3 regions of the Telluria sp. AZSoR62 genome follow, and region 3 is predicted to be linked to each of the others. Evidence: predicted binding sites of a transcription regulator. Region 3 holds the regulator's gene; each other region holds the start of a gene.

Region 1 (5,568 bases), on a different contig from region 3:
TTCATGCTGGCTTCCCTTCTATTGATTACTGATTTGGAAATACGGTTGAACTACAAATGACAAAACTGCGAATGCTAACCCGCGACGGCTTTGATCGACCAGCGGGGATAGTAGGTGGCCACGGCGGGTCCGTCGCTGCGCAGCGCATGACAACGGTCGAGCTCGAAGGGCCGTTCGGCCGAATGCGTGCTGCCATGCGCCTCGGCGCCGCCGCGGGTGTCGAACACGTCGTCGGCAAAGGCTTGCAGCGCTGCGGTAGGCAGCACTTGGGCCAATTCGGTCAGGTGGGTGCAGCCGAGCACGCCGGACAGGCGATCTTTCAGGTGCAGCCGGAAGTGGTTCATCAGCGACAGGCCGATCAGCTTCCTGTAAGAAGGGCCGATCGTCTCGCAGAAACCGGGATACGGGACGGCATCGGACGCGGCTTCGGCATCCACGATGGTCAGGTCGCGGTCGATGGTCACGCGCAGTTTCAGGTCGTGCACGGGCAGGCCGCCCGGACGGGTGCCGGAAGCGAGGGGAATGTCACGGGTTTTGACGTCGCGGATGCTGGCGTCCAGATCCCACAGGCCATCATCGCGCGCATAGGCTTCGACGGTGATGGCGCGCGTATGCCGGAGCGAGCGCGATACGGGAAGAGACAGGGGCATAAAAACCAATGCCGCTTGCGCGGCCGTTAGTGGTGCAGCCAGTGTGCGTCATGCACGTTGCCGTAGCTTCTACGACAACAACCGCTCATGCGGCGCTGCTTAAACCACAAAAGTTTATCACAGCGCGTTATCGGTTGCACTGCAACAAAGCCGTTTTGGGGAGGTGAAAGGCAGATTTGACAGGGTTTCTTGCAGAGTGGGCAATGTTGCAGCAGCTTGGAGATCGATGCCGCAGGCGTTGCGGGAAAATGCAGACCGGCGCCAGCGCGCAGCGCCATCGCCCGTTGAGGAATATGCCGGAGCATATCGGGGATGACGCTCCGCGCTGGCGCCGGAACGGCTCACCTGGAAAGGCGGCCTAACAATACAGTGAAGGTGCTGGCTGGACGATGCGGCTACAAGCAGGCCAAGCGACAGGAACGACCGTCCTTCTGCACGCCATCCAAACGCGTACGACCAGGCTGCCAGGATGGCAAGCGCCCGCCCGTCAGAACTCGTCGTCGTCCGGTCCGCCCTGCATCGCCACCCGTGCGGCGCGCTGCGAAAAGCCGCGCTGCAGCAGGAAACGCATCTGCTTGGCGCGCTCGGCCGCATCAAGCGCGACGGTGCCGAACTTGCGTTGCCAGACTTCGGTCGCGCGCGCCGTTTCGGTGTCGGCCAGGCCGGCCTTGAGCTCGTCCAGGGCTTCGCCCTTGAGGCCGTGGCTTTTCAGCTCGGCCATCACGCGGCTGTTGCCGAACCGTGCCGCACGCCGGTTGATGAGCGATTCGGCGAAACGTTCCTGCGACAGCCAGTTGTTCTTTTCAAGGAAATCCAGGAGGGCTTCCACGTCATCGCCCTCCTCGGCATAACGGGCCAGTTTGCGTCCCAGCTCGAGCCGGCTGTGCTCGCGCATCGACAGGTAGCGAAGCGCGCGCCCTTTGAGGCTGAGCTGGGGTGCTGGCATGCAGGATTAGCGAAGACCGCCGGCGATTACTCGCCGACCGCCTGCAGCTTCACCCTGCCGGCTTCTTCGGCGGCAGCGACAGCAGCGGTGACCGGCGGCAGTTCGCGCACGCCCAAGGCCGTACGGACCTTGTTTTCGATCTCGCGGGCCAGCGCAGGGCGATCGCGCAGGAACTGGCGGGCGTTGTCCTTGCCCTGTCCGATGCGTTCGCCGTTATAGCTGTACCACGAGCCCGACTTCTCGACGATCTTGTTGTCGGCGCCGAGGTCCAGGATTTCGCCTTCGCGCGACGTGCCTTCTCCATAAAGAATGTCGAAGTGCGCTTCCTTGAACGGCGGCGCGATCTTGTTCTTGACAACCTTGACCTTGGTTTCGTTACCGATCACTTCGTCACCCGACTTGATCGAACCGGTACGGCGGATGTCCAGGCGCACGGAGGCGTAGAACTTCAGCGCGTTACCGCCGGTCGTGGTTTCCGGGCTGCCGAACATCACGCCGATCTTCATACGGATCTGGTTGATGAAGATGACCAGGGTGTTGGTACGGTTGATCGAGCCGGTGAGCTTGCGCAGCGCCTGCGACATCAGGCGAGCCTGCAGGCCCGGGAGCGAGTCGCCCATGTCGCCTTCGATCTCGGCGCGCGGCGTCAGTGCCGCCACCGAGTCGATGACCACGAGGTCGACCGAACCCGAACGCACCAGGGCGTCGGTGATTTCGAGGGCCTGCTCGCCGGTATCCGGCTGCGAGATCAGCAGTTCGTCGAGCTTGATGCCGAGCTTTTGCGCATAGCCCACGTCGAGCGCGTGCTCGGCGTCGATGAAGGCGCAGGTGCCGCCCAGTTTTTGCATTTGCGCGATGGTCTGCAGCGTCAGGGTGGTTTTACCCGACGATTCAGGACCGTAGATCTCGACGATACGGCCACGCGGCAGGCCACCGACGCCCAGCGCGATGTCCAGGCCCAGCGAGCCGGTGGAAACAGTCTGCACTTCCTCGACCGGCGTATTGGCATCCATACGCATGACCGAACCCTTGCCAAACTGCTTTTCAATCTGCGCCAGGGCGGCGGCCAGCGCCTTGCCCTTTTCAGCGGCGTTTACTGCGGTTTTTTTGTCGTCCATGGTGTACTTTCAGCTGTGGAGTAGGCAAGGTAGGGTCGCTACCGCGCAAATCAAGGTCACTACTGTATAAAATTCCAGTGGTTCTCAAACATGAATTCAAGTCAGTACTGTATATAAATCCAGTAGTTTGTGCAAGCGAAAAAATGGCGGTGTTGTGAAGAGGAGGCTCGCATTGTTGCGATAAATCAAACACAATAGGCCCTGTCGAAAGTCTAACGTTTACCAGGTGCTCCCATGCGAATTCTGCTCGCCGAAGATGATAGCGTACTTGCCGACGGACTCACGCGCTCGCTGCGCCAGTCCGGCTATGCCATCGACTGCGTCAAGAACGGCGAAGACGCCGACACCGCGCTGTCCACCCAGGAATTCGACCTGCTCATCCTCGACCTCGGCCTGCCCAAGCTGTCCGGCCTCGAAGTGCTGCGCCGCCTGCGCGCGCGTTCCTCGCTGCTCCCGGTGCTGATCCTCACCGCGGCCGATTCGGTCGAGCAGCGCGTCGAAGGCCTCGACCTGGGCGCCGACGACTACATGGCCAAGCCTTTCGCCCTGTCCGAGCTCGAGGCCCGCGTGCGCGCCCTCACCCGCCGCGGCGCCGGCGGCGGCCCGGCCGTGGTGCGTCACGGCCCGCTGGTCTACGACCAGGTCGGCCGCAGCGCCTATATCAACGAGCAGATGCTCGACCTGTCGGCGCGCGAGCTGGGCCTGCTGGAAGTGCTGCTGGCGCGTACCGGGCGCCTGGTTTCCAAGGAACAGCTGGTCGACCACCTGTGCGAATGGGGCGAGGAAGTGTCGAACAACGCCATCGAAGTCTATGTGCACCGCCTGCGCAAGAAGATCGAGGTCGGCGGCGTGCGCATCGCCACCGTGCGCGGCCTGGGCTATTGCCTGGAAAAGTACTCCGACGCCCCGCGCGCCACCGCCGACAGCAAATCCGCCGAGAAGTGAGCGAGCGCCACACCGGGTTCGAGGCCGCGCCCGCTCCCTGGGCGCCCGAGCAGCCCTACATTCCACCCAATCCCGAACCGGACGAGAACATCCGGCACTCGCTGTTCGGCGAGATCCTCGACTGGATGCTGGCCCCGCTCCTGCTGCTGTGGCCGATGAGCATCGCGATCACCTACCTGGTGGCAAAGTCGATCGCCAACCAGCCTTTCGACGACGCGCTGGAAGACCGCGTCACCGTGCTGTCGCAGCAGATCCGCACCGTGGCCGGGCGCCCCAGCGTGCAGCTGCCGGCCAGTGCGCGCGACGTGCTGCGCGCCGACGATGTCGACAGCGTCTACTTCCAGATCAGCGGGCCCGACGGCCTGCACATCGACGGCGACCGCGACCTGCCGCGCCCGCGCGCCAGCACGGCCGGCGCCGCGGCCGACGGCAGCCGCAGCGGCGCCGTGAGCTTCCGCAACGACAGTATCCACGGCACGCCGCTGCGCGTGGCCTATTCCTACGTGCACCTGGACCCGCTGCGCGGCGAGGACGCGGGCCGCGCAGCGCCCGACCTGGCCCTGGTGCAGGTGGCCGAGACGCTCGACAAGCGCGCCCACCTGGCCAACGAGATCATCAAGGGCGTGATCCTGCCGCAGTTCATCATCCTGCCGGTGATCCTGGCCCTGGTCTGGTTCGCGCTGTCGCGCGGCCTGACGCCGCTGGCCGAGCTGCAGGAGCGCATCCGCGCGCGGCCCCACGACGATCTGTCGCCGATCGACCCGCGCCAGGTGCCGGAAGAGATCTCGCCGCTGGTGGGTTCCTTCAACGACATGCTCGAGCGCCTGGCCCAGACCGTCGAGATGCAGAAGCGCTTCATCGCCGACGCCGCGCACCAGATGAAGACCCCGCTGGCCGGCATGCGCATGCAGTCCGAGCTGGCCCTGCGCCAGGTCGACCCGGAGGAAATCCACCGCTCGCTCGAGCAGCTGGCCAAGAGTTCGGAATCGGCCACGCGCCTGGTCAACCAGCTGCTGGCGCTGGCGCGCGCCGAGAACCAGCCGCATGCGGGCCTGGCCTTCGAGGCGATCGACCTGGCGCAGCTGGCGCGCGCCGTCGTGCAGGACTGGGTGCAGGCGTCGTTCGCGCACCGGATCGACTTCGGCCTCGAGCTGCCGGACCAGCCACCCGCGGAGCCGCCCGTCATCGCCGGCAATGCGCTCATGCTGCGCGAGCTGCTGTCGAACCTGATCGACAATGCGCTGCGCTACACGCCGCAGGGCGGCAGCGTGACGGTGCGCGTGCGGCGCGACGGCGAGCACGTGCTGCTTGAAGTCGAGGACACCGGCCCCGGCATCGCGCCCTCCGAGCGCGCCAACGTGTTCCAGCGCTTCTACCGCATCCTCGGCAGCAATGTGCAGGGCAGCGGCCTGGGGCTGGCGATCGTGCGCGAGATCGCCCAGCAGCACGGCGCCGAAGTCGACATCTTCAACAATCCACGCAGCGACTCCAGGAAGCACCCCGGGAGCCTGTTCCGCCTGACCTTCCCGCCACCGCAGCACCACGCCGACGCCGCCGATGCCGACCAAGCCCCCTAGCCCTCCCGCCTCGCCGGCCGACGCGGCCGCGCGCCACCAGCGCCTGATGGCGGCCCGCGCCGCGCACTGGGAGCGCACCCGGCGCCTGACCGCCGTACTGCTGGTCCTGTGGCTGGCCACCGGTTTCGGCACCGTCTATTTCGCGCGCGAGCTGGCGCAGTTCAGCGTGTTCGGCTGGCCGCTGTCGTTCTACATGGCCGCGCAAGGCGCCTCGCTGGTGTCGCTGGCCATCATCGCCTGGTACGCCTGGCGCATGCACCGCCTCGACCGGCTGTACGCCCTGCCGGAGGCGGGCGCATGAGCAACCCGAAGCCGCCGTATTTCCGCAAGCT
Region 2 (5,568 bases), on a different contig from region 3:
CGCCGCCGGCACAGCTGCACGCGGTGGTGGCCGAAGCGGCGCAGCGCCACGGCTACCTCGAGCGGGTCTTGATCAAGGACGGCAGCCGCGTGCACGTGGTGCCGGCGTCCACCATCGACTATGTCGAAGCCCAGGACGACTACGTGCAGGTCACCGGCGCCGGCAAGGCCTGGCTCAAGAACCAGCGCATGGCGGAGCTCGAAGCCCAGCTCGACCCGCAGGTCTTCATCCGTATCCACCGCTCGTATATCGTCAACCTGGGGTCGATCGCGCGGATCGAACCGAGCAGCAAGGATAATTTCTGCGCCGTGCTCAAGGATGGCGCCAGGCTGCCCATCAGCCGCAGCGGCTACCAGAAGCTGCGCGAGCTGATGCGCTAGGCCGCCATGTCGTCGCGGCCGTCGACCTTCCACCATGCCGGCAGCAGGGCCAGCACGTCGGGCTTGCCGAAGCGGTCGTCGATCAGCCACACCACGCCGCGATCCTGCTCGGTGCGGATCACGCGGCCGGCCGCCTGCACCACCTTCTGCATGCCGGGATAGAGATAGGTGTAGTCGTAGCCCGAGCCGAACATCGCCCCCATGCGTTCGCGCAGCTGCTCGTTCACCGGGTTCACCTGCGGCAGGCCGAGCGTGGCGACAAAGGCGCCGATCAGGCGCTCGCCCGGCAGGTCGATGCCTTCGCCAAAGGAGCCGCCCAGCACCGCGAAGCCGACCCCGCGCCCGCCAGGGGTGAAGCGATCGAGGAAGGCGGCGCGCTCGGGCTCGCTCATGCGCCGCTCCTGGCGCCAGGCCGGCACGCTCGGGTGGCGCGCCTCCAGCTGCGCCAGTACCTGCTCCATGTAGTCGAAGCTGCTGAAGAACGCCAGGTAGTTGCCTTCGCGTTCGAGGTACTGGCGTGCGATCAGGTCGGCGATGGGGACTAGCGAGGCGGCGCGGTGCTGGTAGCGCGTCGAGATGCCCCGGGCGATGTGCACTTCCAGCTGGCAGGCGGTAAACGGCGAGGCGACGTCGGCCCAGGCGGTGTCTGCCGGCATGCCGAGCAGGTCGCAGAAATAATGCCAGGGACTGAGGGTGGCCGAGAACAGCGTCACCGAATGCGCCTGCGCGAAGCGGGGTGTCAGGAAAGGCGCCGGCACCACGTTGCGGATGCTGATGACGGAATCGCGCAGGCCCGCGCGCGCCACGTCGCACAGCGAATGCTCGCCGAAGGATTCGGCCAGGCGCAGGAAGCCCATGGCGTCGAAATGAAAGCGCTGCAGGTCGGGGTCGAGCGGCCCCGGGCTCTCGACCAGGAAATCGTTGACGGCGCTGGTCGCGTTCTGCAGCGCGTCGACCAGCTTGGACGGGACTTCCGGCAGCACCTGGTAGGGCGCGGGCGCTTCCTTGTCGACGCCGGTCCAGGCGCGGCCGACGCGCTCGAGCGCCTTCTTCACGAGCTCGGGCGCGTTGGCGCGCGCAATGCGCAGGTTGCCGCGGTCCAGCTCCGCGCTGTACATCGAGCGCGCACGCGAAACCATGTTGTGGGCTTCATCGACCAGCACACTGGTACGCCAGCCGTTGTTCAGACTCAGCGCGTAGAGCATCGCGCCGCCGTCGAAATAATAGTTGTAGTCGCCCACCACCACGTCGGACCAGCGCGCCATCTCGCTGCCCAGGTAATACGGGCAGACATCGTGCGCCAGCGCGACCTCACGCAGGGCTTCGCGATCGAGCACGCTTACCTGGGCGGCGCTTGACCGCGCCGCCGGCAAGCGGTCGTAAAAGCCCTTCGCAAGCGGGCAGGCGTCGCCCTGGCAGGCCTTGTCGGGATGCTCGCAGGCCTTGTCGCGCGCAGTCAGTTCCAGCACGCGCAAGGGGATCCCGGCCTTGGCCGTCAGGCTGGCGGTGGCGTCCAGCGCCAGGCGGCGGCCGGGCGTCTTGGCGGCCAGGAAGAACAGCTTGTCCAGGTTCTGCTGCGGCATGGCCTTGAGCACCGGGAACAGGCTGCCGATGGTCTTGCCGATGCCGGTCGGCGCCTGCGCCAGCAGGCAACGGCCGCTGGTGTTGGCGCGGTAGACGTTTTCAGCAAGCTCGCGCTGGCCGGGGCGGAATTCGGCATGCGGAAAACGCAGCGTGGCCAGGCCCGCGTCGCGCGCCGACCGGTGCGCGGCCTCCTGCGCGGCCCAGCTCGAGAAGCGCTGGCACAGGTCCGTGAACAGGGCGGCCAGGTCTTCGGCATTGCGGGTCTCGCGCAGTACGGTTTCAACCCCGCTGCCGATGTCGTAATAGACCAGCGCCAGGTTGACCTGCTCCAGAGCGAGTTGCCGGCACAGCAGGTGGCCGTAGACCCGTACCTGGGCCCAGTGCAGGTGGCGGTGGTTATCGGGAATCGAGGTGAACTTGCCGCGGTGGGTCTTGATCTCTTCGACCAGGTTCCGGTCCGGGTCGTAGCCATCGGCGCGGCCGCGCACATGCAGGTCGCCCCAGCTGCCTTCGAGCGAGACCTCGGTGCGGTAGTTGCCGCCGCGCCGGCCCTGCACCACGGCGTGCCCGGCGATGCCTTCCTGGGCGGTGGGCGAGGGCGTGAAGCGCAGGTCCAGGTCGCCCGCCTTGGCGGTGAATTCGCACAGGGCCCGTACGGCGACGGTGTACTTCAGCCCGTCCTCGGTCAAGCGGCCTGCTCCCACTGCAAGTAGCACACCGACACCGGCATGTCGTGCGCCGCGCAGTAGTCGATCCAGCGCAGCTGGTTGTCCTGCAGGCGGTCGCCCGGGCCCTTCACTTCGATCATGGTGTAGCGCTGTTCGCCTGGCCAGAACTGGATCAGGTCCGGGAAGCCCGTACGGTTTTCCTTGACGTCGGCCAGGATCCGCTCGCACCATTTGCGCAGGTGCGCGGCCGGGATGCAGGCCAGCGCCAGCTCGAGCAGCTCGGGGCTGAGCGCTTCCCAATGCACGAAGGGCGAGGCGATGCCCGCCTTTTCCACGACGGTGCGGCGGATGGCGTCGCGGTAGCTGCCATCGTCCAGGGCGGCCAGGCAGTGCGCGAACTCGGCCTCGCGGCGCTGGTGGAAGTCGGGGCTGTACAGGTCGGCCGGGCCGCGGTGGAAGGGGTGGAAGAAAGCGCCCGGGATCGCCGCGAAGATCGCGCGCCAGCACAGCAGTCCAAACAGCGAATTGGCCAGCGCATTCTCCACATAGAACACGGGCGCGTCTTCGCCTGCCAGGTGGTCGCGCACCACGCCCTCGACCCACCAGTCGCCGGCCGGCATCGGCAGGCACAGGTCGAGGCGATGGGGGGCCGGCGCGCGGCGCGGCGCCAGCTTGGCGTGGCCCAGGCGCCGCGCCAGGCGTGGAGCGACGCGCAGCAGGTGCTGGCGTTCGGCTTCGCTTTCCGGGGCGGCTTGCGCGAGGCTCAGGAGGGCGTAGGCCTCGTCGAAGCGTTCGTGCTTTTCCAGCACCCGGATCGCGCGGCCGCGCGCGCCCGGGAAGCGGCAGCGCGCATAGACCGCGTGGGCCTTGTCCCAGTCCTTGGCTTTTTCGTATTGCTGGCCGATCTGGAACAGCAGCTTTTCGCGCCGGCTCACCAGCCAGTCGTTGTCGAAGGCATGCGCGGGCAGGTCGCGCACCACCTCGTCGAGCGACTCGCCGGCGTAGAAGCGCTCCTTGCAGGCGTGCAGGACGACGTAATGGTCGATGTCGCCGCGCGAGCGAAAACCGCGCGACGCCTGCGAGATCTCGACCTGCTCGTAGCGGAACATGCCCAGGTCGGACAGCACGAATTCGGTCCAGTCCTGGCGCAGGTTGCCGAAAAAGAGCAGGCGCAGGCGGTCGCACAGCGGCTTGACCAGGATGCGCAGAGCCAGGTCGGTGCAGCCGCGGTACCAGTCGCCGAAGGAACGCTGTTCTGGAAAGGCCGGGCGCAGGACTTCGAGCTGGTCGCCCTTGCGCGCGTTCTTCTGTTCCAGGTGGTCGCGGAAGGCGGCAGCGATCTCGGGTTTGGACAGCAGGTCGAAGACTTCGTCGAGGGAAAGCGCCGGGTTGGTATCGACCCAGCCGGTAGCCAGCAGGTGCTGCGAGGCGTCGACCGGGCAGCCGATCTCGGCGTAGATCAGTTTGCTGGCGCGGAACAGGTTTCCCTTGCGCAGGACCATGCGCACGAACAGGGCGCGCGCATTCTGGGGCAGGGCGGGGAAGGCAGCGATGAAAGCGAGCTCATCGTCGCCCAGCAGGTCGCGATAGCGCTCGCCTATCCAGTCGAGGACACGCTGGAAATTGTCCAGATAATAAAACTCGTTTTCCAGAACCCTGATCATCTCGTGTTGCCGTACTGTGCTTATGTACAGTATAGCTCCACGGAGCATCAACCACCCAGCAATATCCTGGATTTTTGCAGGGGATGGTGGCTTTTCGCCACGCTATTGGGTGGCGGGTTTTGCCTTGCAGGCATCGTTCGGGCACAGCAGTTCGGTCATCTGCGAGCCTTCGGGCGCGTGGCCATTGGCGTGCACGATCACGGCCGAGATCAGGGCGACGTCCGCATCGACCTGGCCCTCGGCGCCTTTGGCGATCGGACCGGCGCTGCGCGGGGACTTGGCCGGGGCCGACCGCACGGCATTGCGGGCAAGGACCGTCGGCCGGGGACGGGCGGTGGCGGAGGGACGCGCGGCCGGGCGGTGAGCGGACGCGGCCAGCGGTGCAGGCTTTAGCGCCGGCGGGCTGCTGCGGGCGGCTGGGCGCGGCTCGGCGGCCGGTACCGGCACGCGCACCGGCGGCAGCGCGGCGGGCTTGGCCGGAGCCGGTTTGAGCAGGCGCATCGGCGGCACGTCGTGGGCCGGCTGCTGGTCGACGATCACCGCGGCCGTGTCCGCGCGCCGCGGTGGCGCCGAGGTGGTGGCCAGGGCGACCTGGCGCAGGGCCGGCGCCGGCGCGGGCAGGGCGGCCGATGGCGGATCGAGGCGGCTGGATGAGGCCGGCGTGCCGGCGGCACTGGCCAGCACCGGCTCGTGCGGCAGCGCGGCCCCGTCGTTGCCGGCGGCCAGCCATACCAGGGTGGCGGTCAGGGCGACCGCGACACAAGCGCTGGCCCCATACCATGCGAGCCGACCGCTCGAGGCGCCGCCCGCGCCGCGCTTGCGCATCGGATCGCGTTCGAGCATCGCCAGGATGCTGTCCTCGCCCGTGGTGCGGCGCGGCGACATCAGGTTCGGACGCATGGACGGGGATTGATTTTCGTCTGGTGGCCGCACGGCATTACTCCTAAGATTGGTTCTTCCAATTCTGATTAGAAACAATCTTGGGGATAGCGATGATGATTTTCCAGGTGTTCGACAAGGGCGTGCTGGACGATGCCGAAGGGCGCCAGATCGACTTTCGCAACACCATCATCATCCTGACCTCGAACGTGGGCTCGAGCCAGATGATGCAGGCCTGCCTGAACAAGCCGGTAAGCGAGGTGCCCGAGCCCGGGCAGCTGGCGGAGCTGATCCGCCCACAGCTCATGAAACACTTCAAGCCGGCCTTCCTGGGGCGCCTGAACGTCGTGCCGTTCTACCCGATCCGCGACGAGGTGCTCACCCGGATCATTC
Region 3 (5,568 bases):
GCGCCGTTCGGCATCACGCTGGCCCACAACGGCAACCTGACCAACCAGGCCGCGCTCAAGGAAGAACTGTTCCGCAACGACCGCCGCCACATCAACACCGATTCCGATTCCGAGGTGCTGCTCAACGTGCTGGCCCACGAGATCCAGGAAGCGGCCGATGGCTACAACCTGAACAAGGACGCCGTGTTCAAGGCCGTGGCCGCGGTGCACCGCCGCGTGCGCGGCGCCTACGCCGTGGTGGCGCAGATCTCCGGCCACGGCATGCTGGCCTTCCGCGATCCCTTCGGCATCCGCCCGCTGTGCCTCGGCATGAACGAGACCGAAAACGGCACCGAATACCTGGTGGCCAGCGAATCGGTGGCGCTCGAGGGCCTGGGTTTCCGCTTCGTGCGCGACATCGCGCCGGGCGAGGCGGTCTTCATCGACAACGACGGCAATTTGTCGGAGCAGCAGTGCGCCGAGAACCCGTCGCTCAACCCCTGCGCCTTCGAGTACGTCTACCTGGCGCGGCCCGACTCGGTGATCGACGGCGCCTCGGTGTATGCGACCCGCCTGCGCATGGGCGAATACCTGGCCGACAAGGTGCGCGCCGAGATCCCCGACGGCGAGATCGACGTGGTCATGCCGATTCCCGATTCCTCGCGTCCGGCCGCGATCCAGCTGGCCCTGAAGCTCGGCATCGAGTACCGCGAAGGCTTCATCAAGAACCGCTACATCGGCCGCACCTTCATCATGCCCGGCCAGGGCATGCGCAAGAAATCGGTGCGCCAGAAGCTCAACGCCATCGCCTCCGAATTCAAGGACAAGAACGTGCTGCTGGTGGACGACTCGATCGTGCGCGGCACCACCAGCCGCGAGATCGTCCAGATGGCCCGCGAAGCCGGTGCGCGCAAGGTGTTCTTCGCGTCCGCCGCGCCGCCGGTGCTGTATCCGAACGTGTACGGCATCGACATGCCGACCCGCGACGAGCTGATCGCCCACGGCCGCACCACCGAGGAAATCTGCCGCGAGATCACCGCCGACCGCCTGGTCTACCAGGACGTCGATGCGCTCAAGCGCGCCATCTCGGACGTCAATCCCGCGCTGAAGAACTTCGAGGCCTCGTGCTTCGATGGCGTCTACGTGACCGGCGACGTGACCCCGGAATACCTCGACCGCCTGGAATCGGCCCGCCACAAGCCGAGCCCGAAGCGCGACGAGGACGACGTGACCACGCACCTGCACCTGAAGGCTCCGGCCGCCGAATAAGGCACTTTGCATGAGCGCTACCAAGTACGGCTTCACCACCACCATCCTGCACAACGACCGCAGGAAGAGCATCGAGCAGGGCTCGCTGCACAAGCCGGTGCACACCTCGGTGGCCTTCGGCTACAACGATGCGCGCCAGCTGGCCTCGGTCTTCCAGGGCAAGGAGCCGGGCTTCCGCTACGGCCGCCAGGGCAACCCGACGGTCGGCGCGCTGGAGGACAAGATCACGAAGATGGAAGACGGCGCCGGCACCGTCTGTTTCGCCACCGGCATGGGCGCCATCGGCGCGCTGTTCCAGGCGCTGCTCAAGGCGGGCGACCATATCGTGTCCTCGTCCTTCCTGTTCGGGAACACCAACAGCCTGTGGCAGACCGTGGCGGGGCAGGGCGTGGAGGTCGCTTTTGTCGACGCCACCGACGTGGCCAATGTCGAAGCGGCGCTGACGCCCGCGACGCGCATGGTGTTCGTCGAGACCATCGCCAACCCGCGCACGCAGGTGGCCGACCTGGCCCGTATCGGCCAGCTGTGCCGCGAGCGCGGCATCCTCTACGTGGTCGACAACACCATGACCACGCCCTACCTGTTCCGCCCGAAGGCGGTCGGCGCCGGCCTGGTGGTCAATTCGCTGACCAAGTCCATCGGCGGCCATGGCAATGCGCTGGGCGGCGCCCTGACCGACACCGGCCTGTTCGACTGGAGCGCCTACCCGCACATCGCGCCAAACTTCCGCAAGCAGCCAGCCCAGGCGCAAGGCCTGGCCCAGCTGCGCGCGAAAGCGCTGCGCGACTTCGGCGCGGCCCTGGGGCCGGAGGCGGCCCACCACATCGCGGTGGGCGCCGAGACCCTGGCCCTGCGCATGGAACGCACCAGCAGCAATGCGCTGGCCCTGGCGCAGCTGCTCGAGGCGGACGCGCGGGTCAGCGCCGTCCACTATCCGGGCCTGGCGTCGCACCCGCAGCATGCAATCACCAGTGAATTGTTCCGCGCCGGCGGTTCGCTGCTCAGCTTCGAACTGGTAGACAGCATCGATCCCTTCGACTACCTGAACCGGCTCGAGCTCGGTATCCCGGCGAGCAACCTGGGCGACACCCGTACCCTGGTGATCCCGGTCGCGCACACGATCTTCTTCGAGATGGGGGCCGAGCGGCGCGCCAGCATGGGCATCGCCGAATCCCTGATCCGGGTCTCGGTGGGCATCGAGGATACCGTGGATCTGCTGGCGGACTTCCGCCAGGCGCTCGACGCGTAAGCACAGCGGCAGCCTCCGGGCTGCCGTTTTGTTTCAACGGTTGAGCACGCGGCGCGATGCCGCTATGATGGGGATTCGATTCCCCATCCGTAAGCGACCATGAAGACCACGCTGTTTTGCCTGTCCCTGCTGTTCTGTGCCGGCGCTGTCGCCGGTGAGCTGGAAGACGCCCACGCCTTGTTCGCGAAGAAGGACTACGCCCAGGCCATGAAGCTCTACACCAAGCTGGCCAATGGCGGCAACGCCGAGGCGCAGCAGGCGCTGGGCCAGATGTACTGGTATGGCGAAGCAGGGCAGGTCGACGAAGCGAAGGCCGAAGCGCTGTTCAGGAAATCCGCCGCCAAGGGCAACAAGGTCGCCGCCGCTTCGCTCGAGGTGATGGACCAGCGCGTCAAGCGCCGCAAGGACATCGACTACTGGATCAAGGGCTACGACGGCGAAGACCTGAAATCAGGCGAATTCCGCTGCGTTGCACCGCGCATCCCGGCCATGTCCAAGGTGAACGCCGACATCGACCGCATCGGCGCGGCCGTCACCAACTGGCAGGAATGCTACAACAGGTATGTCACCAACCTGAACGCGGCCACGCCGCTGACCAGGCGCATCCCGGCCGATATCGCCAAGCTCATGACCAAGGAGGAAACGGAGAAGTCGACCGCTTACCTAACCCAGCTGCAGTCGAACCTGACCGAAGAAGCGAAAGTGAGCTCGAAGCTGGTGCTGGCCGATTTCGCCGCATGGCGCCAGGCGACCGAGGCCTATGTGGCCGAGCACAATGCGATGGTGAAGAGTTCTTCGGATGCGAAGAAATTGAAATGATGGGGTAGGTGAAGTACACCTTGGGTCCCGGCGCAGGGCGGGACCCAAGTCAGGCAATGCAGCGCTGGCGCTGAACTAGTGCCAGCTGCGCATCAAGCCCACCGCCAGACCCTCGAGCGCAAACTCGTCCTCGGGCGTGACCTGGATGACCTTGAAGTCCGGGTTTTCCGGCAACAGTTCGACCATGTTGCCGGTCTTGCGGTAGCGCTTGACCGTGACTTCGTCGCCCAGCCTGGCCACGACGATCTGGCCGTTCTTGGCGCTGTCGATCTTCTTGACCGCCAGGAAGTCGCCGTCGCAGATCCCGGCATCGCGCATCGACCAGCCCTTGACCTTCAGCAGGAAGTCCGGACGCGCGGAGAACATGGCCGCATCGACGTTATAGGTGGCTTCGACGTGTTCCTGGGCCAGGATCGGCGAACCGGCGGCCACGCGGCCGACCAGCGGCAGCGCCATCATGAGCGCGGCCGGTACCAGCGGGACCTGCTCGACCGACGCGCCGATCAGGCGGATGCCGCGCGAGGTGCCCGGCGAAATCTCGATCGCGCCCTTGCGCGCCAGCGCCTGCAGGTGTTCTTCGGCGGCGTTGGCCGATTTGAAGCCGAGTTCGGCTGCGATTTCCGCGCGGGTCGGGGGAAAACCGGTGTTGTCGATCGCTTCCCTGATCAGGTTCAGGATCTGTTCTTGCCTTGCAGTGAGCTTGAGCATGGGTGTGTTAAGGCAATCCGTTGTGTGAGTAGACTGTATTTTTGTACAGTATTCCTCCGTGCGCAAGGGAAAACACGGGAAATGTGTAAAAAAATTGTGCAGCGCGGTCCCGGGCGTGGCAAAAACCGCGCGCTCTGGCGGACTCATCGCGATAGCGAACCACACCCGGCTTTCCAAACTGGCCAATCTCGGGCTATAATGTCCGGCTTTCCCTTCCCACACTCGTCTTGACGCCGAGGTGGGCATTTGTTTAAACGTCCCTAAGGAGTAATGCATGCGTCATTATGAAATCGTTTTTATCGTCCACCCGGACCAAAGCGAGCAAGTCCCGGCGATGATCGAGCGCTACAAAGCCACGGTGTCGAGCCGCGGCGGTAACATCCATCGCGTGGAAGATTGGGGCCGTCGCCAGATGGCTTACCAGATCCAGAAGCTGCCGAAAGCCCACTACATCTGCATGAACATCGAGTGCGACAACGAGACCCTGGTCGAGCTGGAAACCGCATTCAAGTTCAACGATGCCGTCCTGCGTCACCTGACCGTCAAGATGAAGAAGGCTGAAACCGCACCGTCGCCGATGATGAAGTCGGTCCAGCGCGAAGACGCAGCCAAGAGCCACCGCGCCGAAGCCGCAGCCCCAGCTGCCGCTCCAGCCGCAGCAGCCTAATTGTTGATCCGGTTTTTCCAGGGAATCCCAGCACACCAGTGAACCAGCTCCAGCTCGTGGCGACCATCGCCGAGCGTGACGTGTTGCGTTACACCCCGGCCGGTGTCCCCATCGTGGGCGCCATCCTGATGCACAGTTCGCAGCAGGAAGAGGCTAGGGTAGCGAGGCTGGTCGAGTTTGAAGTCACCGCGCTGGCCGCGGGCGAGATTTCAGGCAGGTTCGCCAGCGCCGAACTCGGCGCGGCTTACCGGTTCACCGGATTCCTGGCGCGGAAGAACCGCAACAGTAAAGCCCTGGTGTTTCACATCATTGATTTCAGTGCCGCCTGACGCGGCATTCATTTAGATAGATACAGGAGCCTAAAATGGCATTCGGTAAAAAGTTCGACAAAAACAAAGCCAAAGAAAAACTGAAGCGCAAACAGCAGAACCCGCTGTTCAAGCGCAAGAAGTTCTGCCGCTTCACCGCTGCAAACGTGGAACAGGTCGACTACAAAGACGTCGACACCCTGAAGGACTTCGTCCAGGAAAACGGCAAGATCATGCCGGCACGCCTGACCGGCACCAAGGCGCACTACCAGCGCCAGGTCGATACCGCGATCAAGCGCGCACGCTACCTCGCGCTGCTGCCGTACACCGACCTGCACCACGGTTAATCCGCGGCGTACAGATCAGAATTTCTGGAGAAAAATATGCAAGTTATCCTTTTGGAAAAAGTTGTTAACGTCGGCAACCTGGGCGACGTGGTCAAGGTCAAGGACGGTTACGCACGTAACTTCCTGATCCCGCAAAAGATGGCACGCCGTGCTACCCAGGCCGCTGTGGCCGAGTTCGAAGTCAAGCGCGCAGAACTGGAAAAAGCAGCAGCTGAAAAGCTG

The links. Region 3 encodes LexA, which represses DNA repair genes until DNA is damaged. Its sites were predicted from a motif close to ACTGTATNNNNATACAGT; they were not measured.
Region 1: a site for LexA is predicted at 2,821-2,838, ahead of recA (recombinase RecA). Genes of this name have one in related genera too.
Region 2: a site for LexA is predicted at 4,310-4,327, ahead of AC3XQU_RS19815 (VRR-NUC domain-containing protein). Genes of this name have one in related genera too.

What each region holds. Positions count from the first base shown of each region.
Region 1 covers NZ_JBYTST010000001.1:693,639-699,206, forward strand. The annotation lists gene sucC (ADP-forming succinate--CoA ligase subunit beta) at 1-5, opposite strand, end outside; gene AC3XQU_RS03050 (DUF2889 domain-containing protein) at 75-650, opposite strand; gene recX (recombination regulator RecX) at 1,138-1,596, opposite strand; gene recA (recombinase RecA) at 1,623-2,714, opposite strand; gene AC3XQU_RS03065 (response regulator) at 2,949-3,659, shown strand; gene AC3XQU_RS03070 (sensor histidine kinase) at 3,656-5,236, shown strand; gene AC3XQU_RS03075 (DUF4212 domain-containing protein) at 5,217-5,537, shown strand; gene AC3XQU_RS03080 (sodium:solute symporter family protein) at 5,534-5,568, shown strand, end outside.
Region 2 covers NZ_JBYTST010000014.1:103,953-109,520, forward strand. The annotation lists gene AC3XQU_RS19805 (LytR/AlgR family response regulator transcription factor) at 1-380, shown strand, start outside; gene AC3XQU_RS19810 (ATP-dependent DNA helicase) at 377-2,653, opposite strand; gene AC3XQU_RS19815 (VRR-NUC domain-containing protein) at 2,650-4,296, opposite strand; gene AC3XQU_RS19820 (hypothetical protein) at 4,399-5,196, opposite strand; partial or broken gene AC3XQU_RS19825 (AAA family ATPase) at 5,292-5,568, shown strand, end outside.
Region 3 covers NZ_JBYTST010000003.1:208,455-214,022, reverse strand. The annotation lists gene purF (amidophosphoribosyltransferase) at 1-1,248, shown strand, start outside; gene AC3XQU_RS06870 (cystathionine gamma-synthase family protein) at 1,259-2,497, shown strand; gene AC3XQU_RS06865 (tetratricopeptide repeat protein) at 2,597-3,316, shown strand; gene lexA (transcriptional repressor LexA) at 3,392-4,024, opposite strand; gene rpsF (30S ribosomal protein S6) at 4,299-4,691, shown strand; gene priB (primosomal replication protein N) at 4,730-5,020, shown strand; gene rpsR (30S ribosomal protein S18) at 5,056-5,346, shown strand; gene rplI (50S ribosomal protein L9) at 5,383-5,568, shown strand, end outside.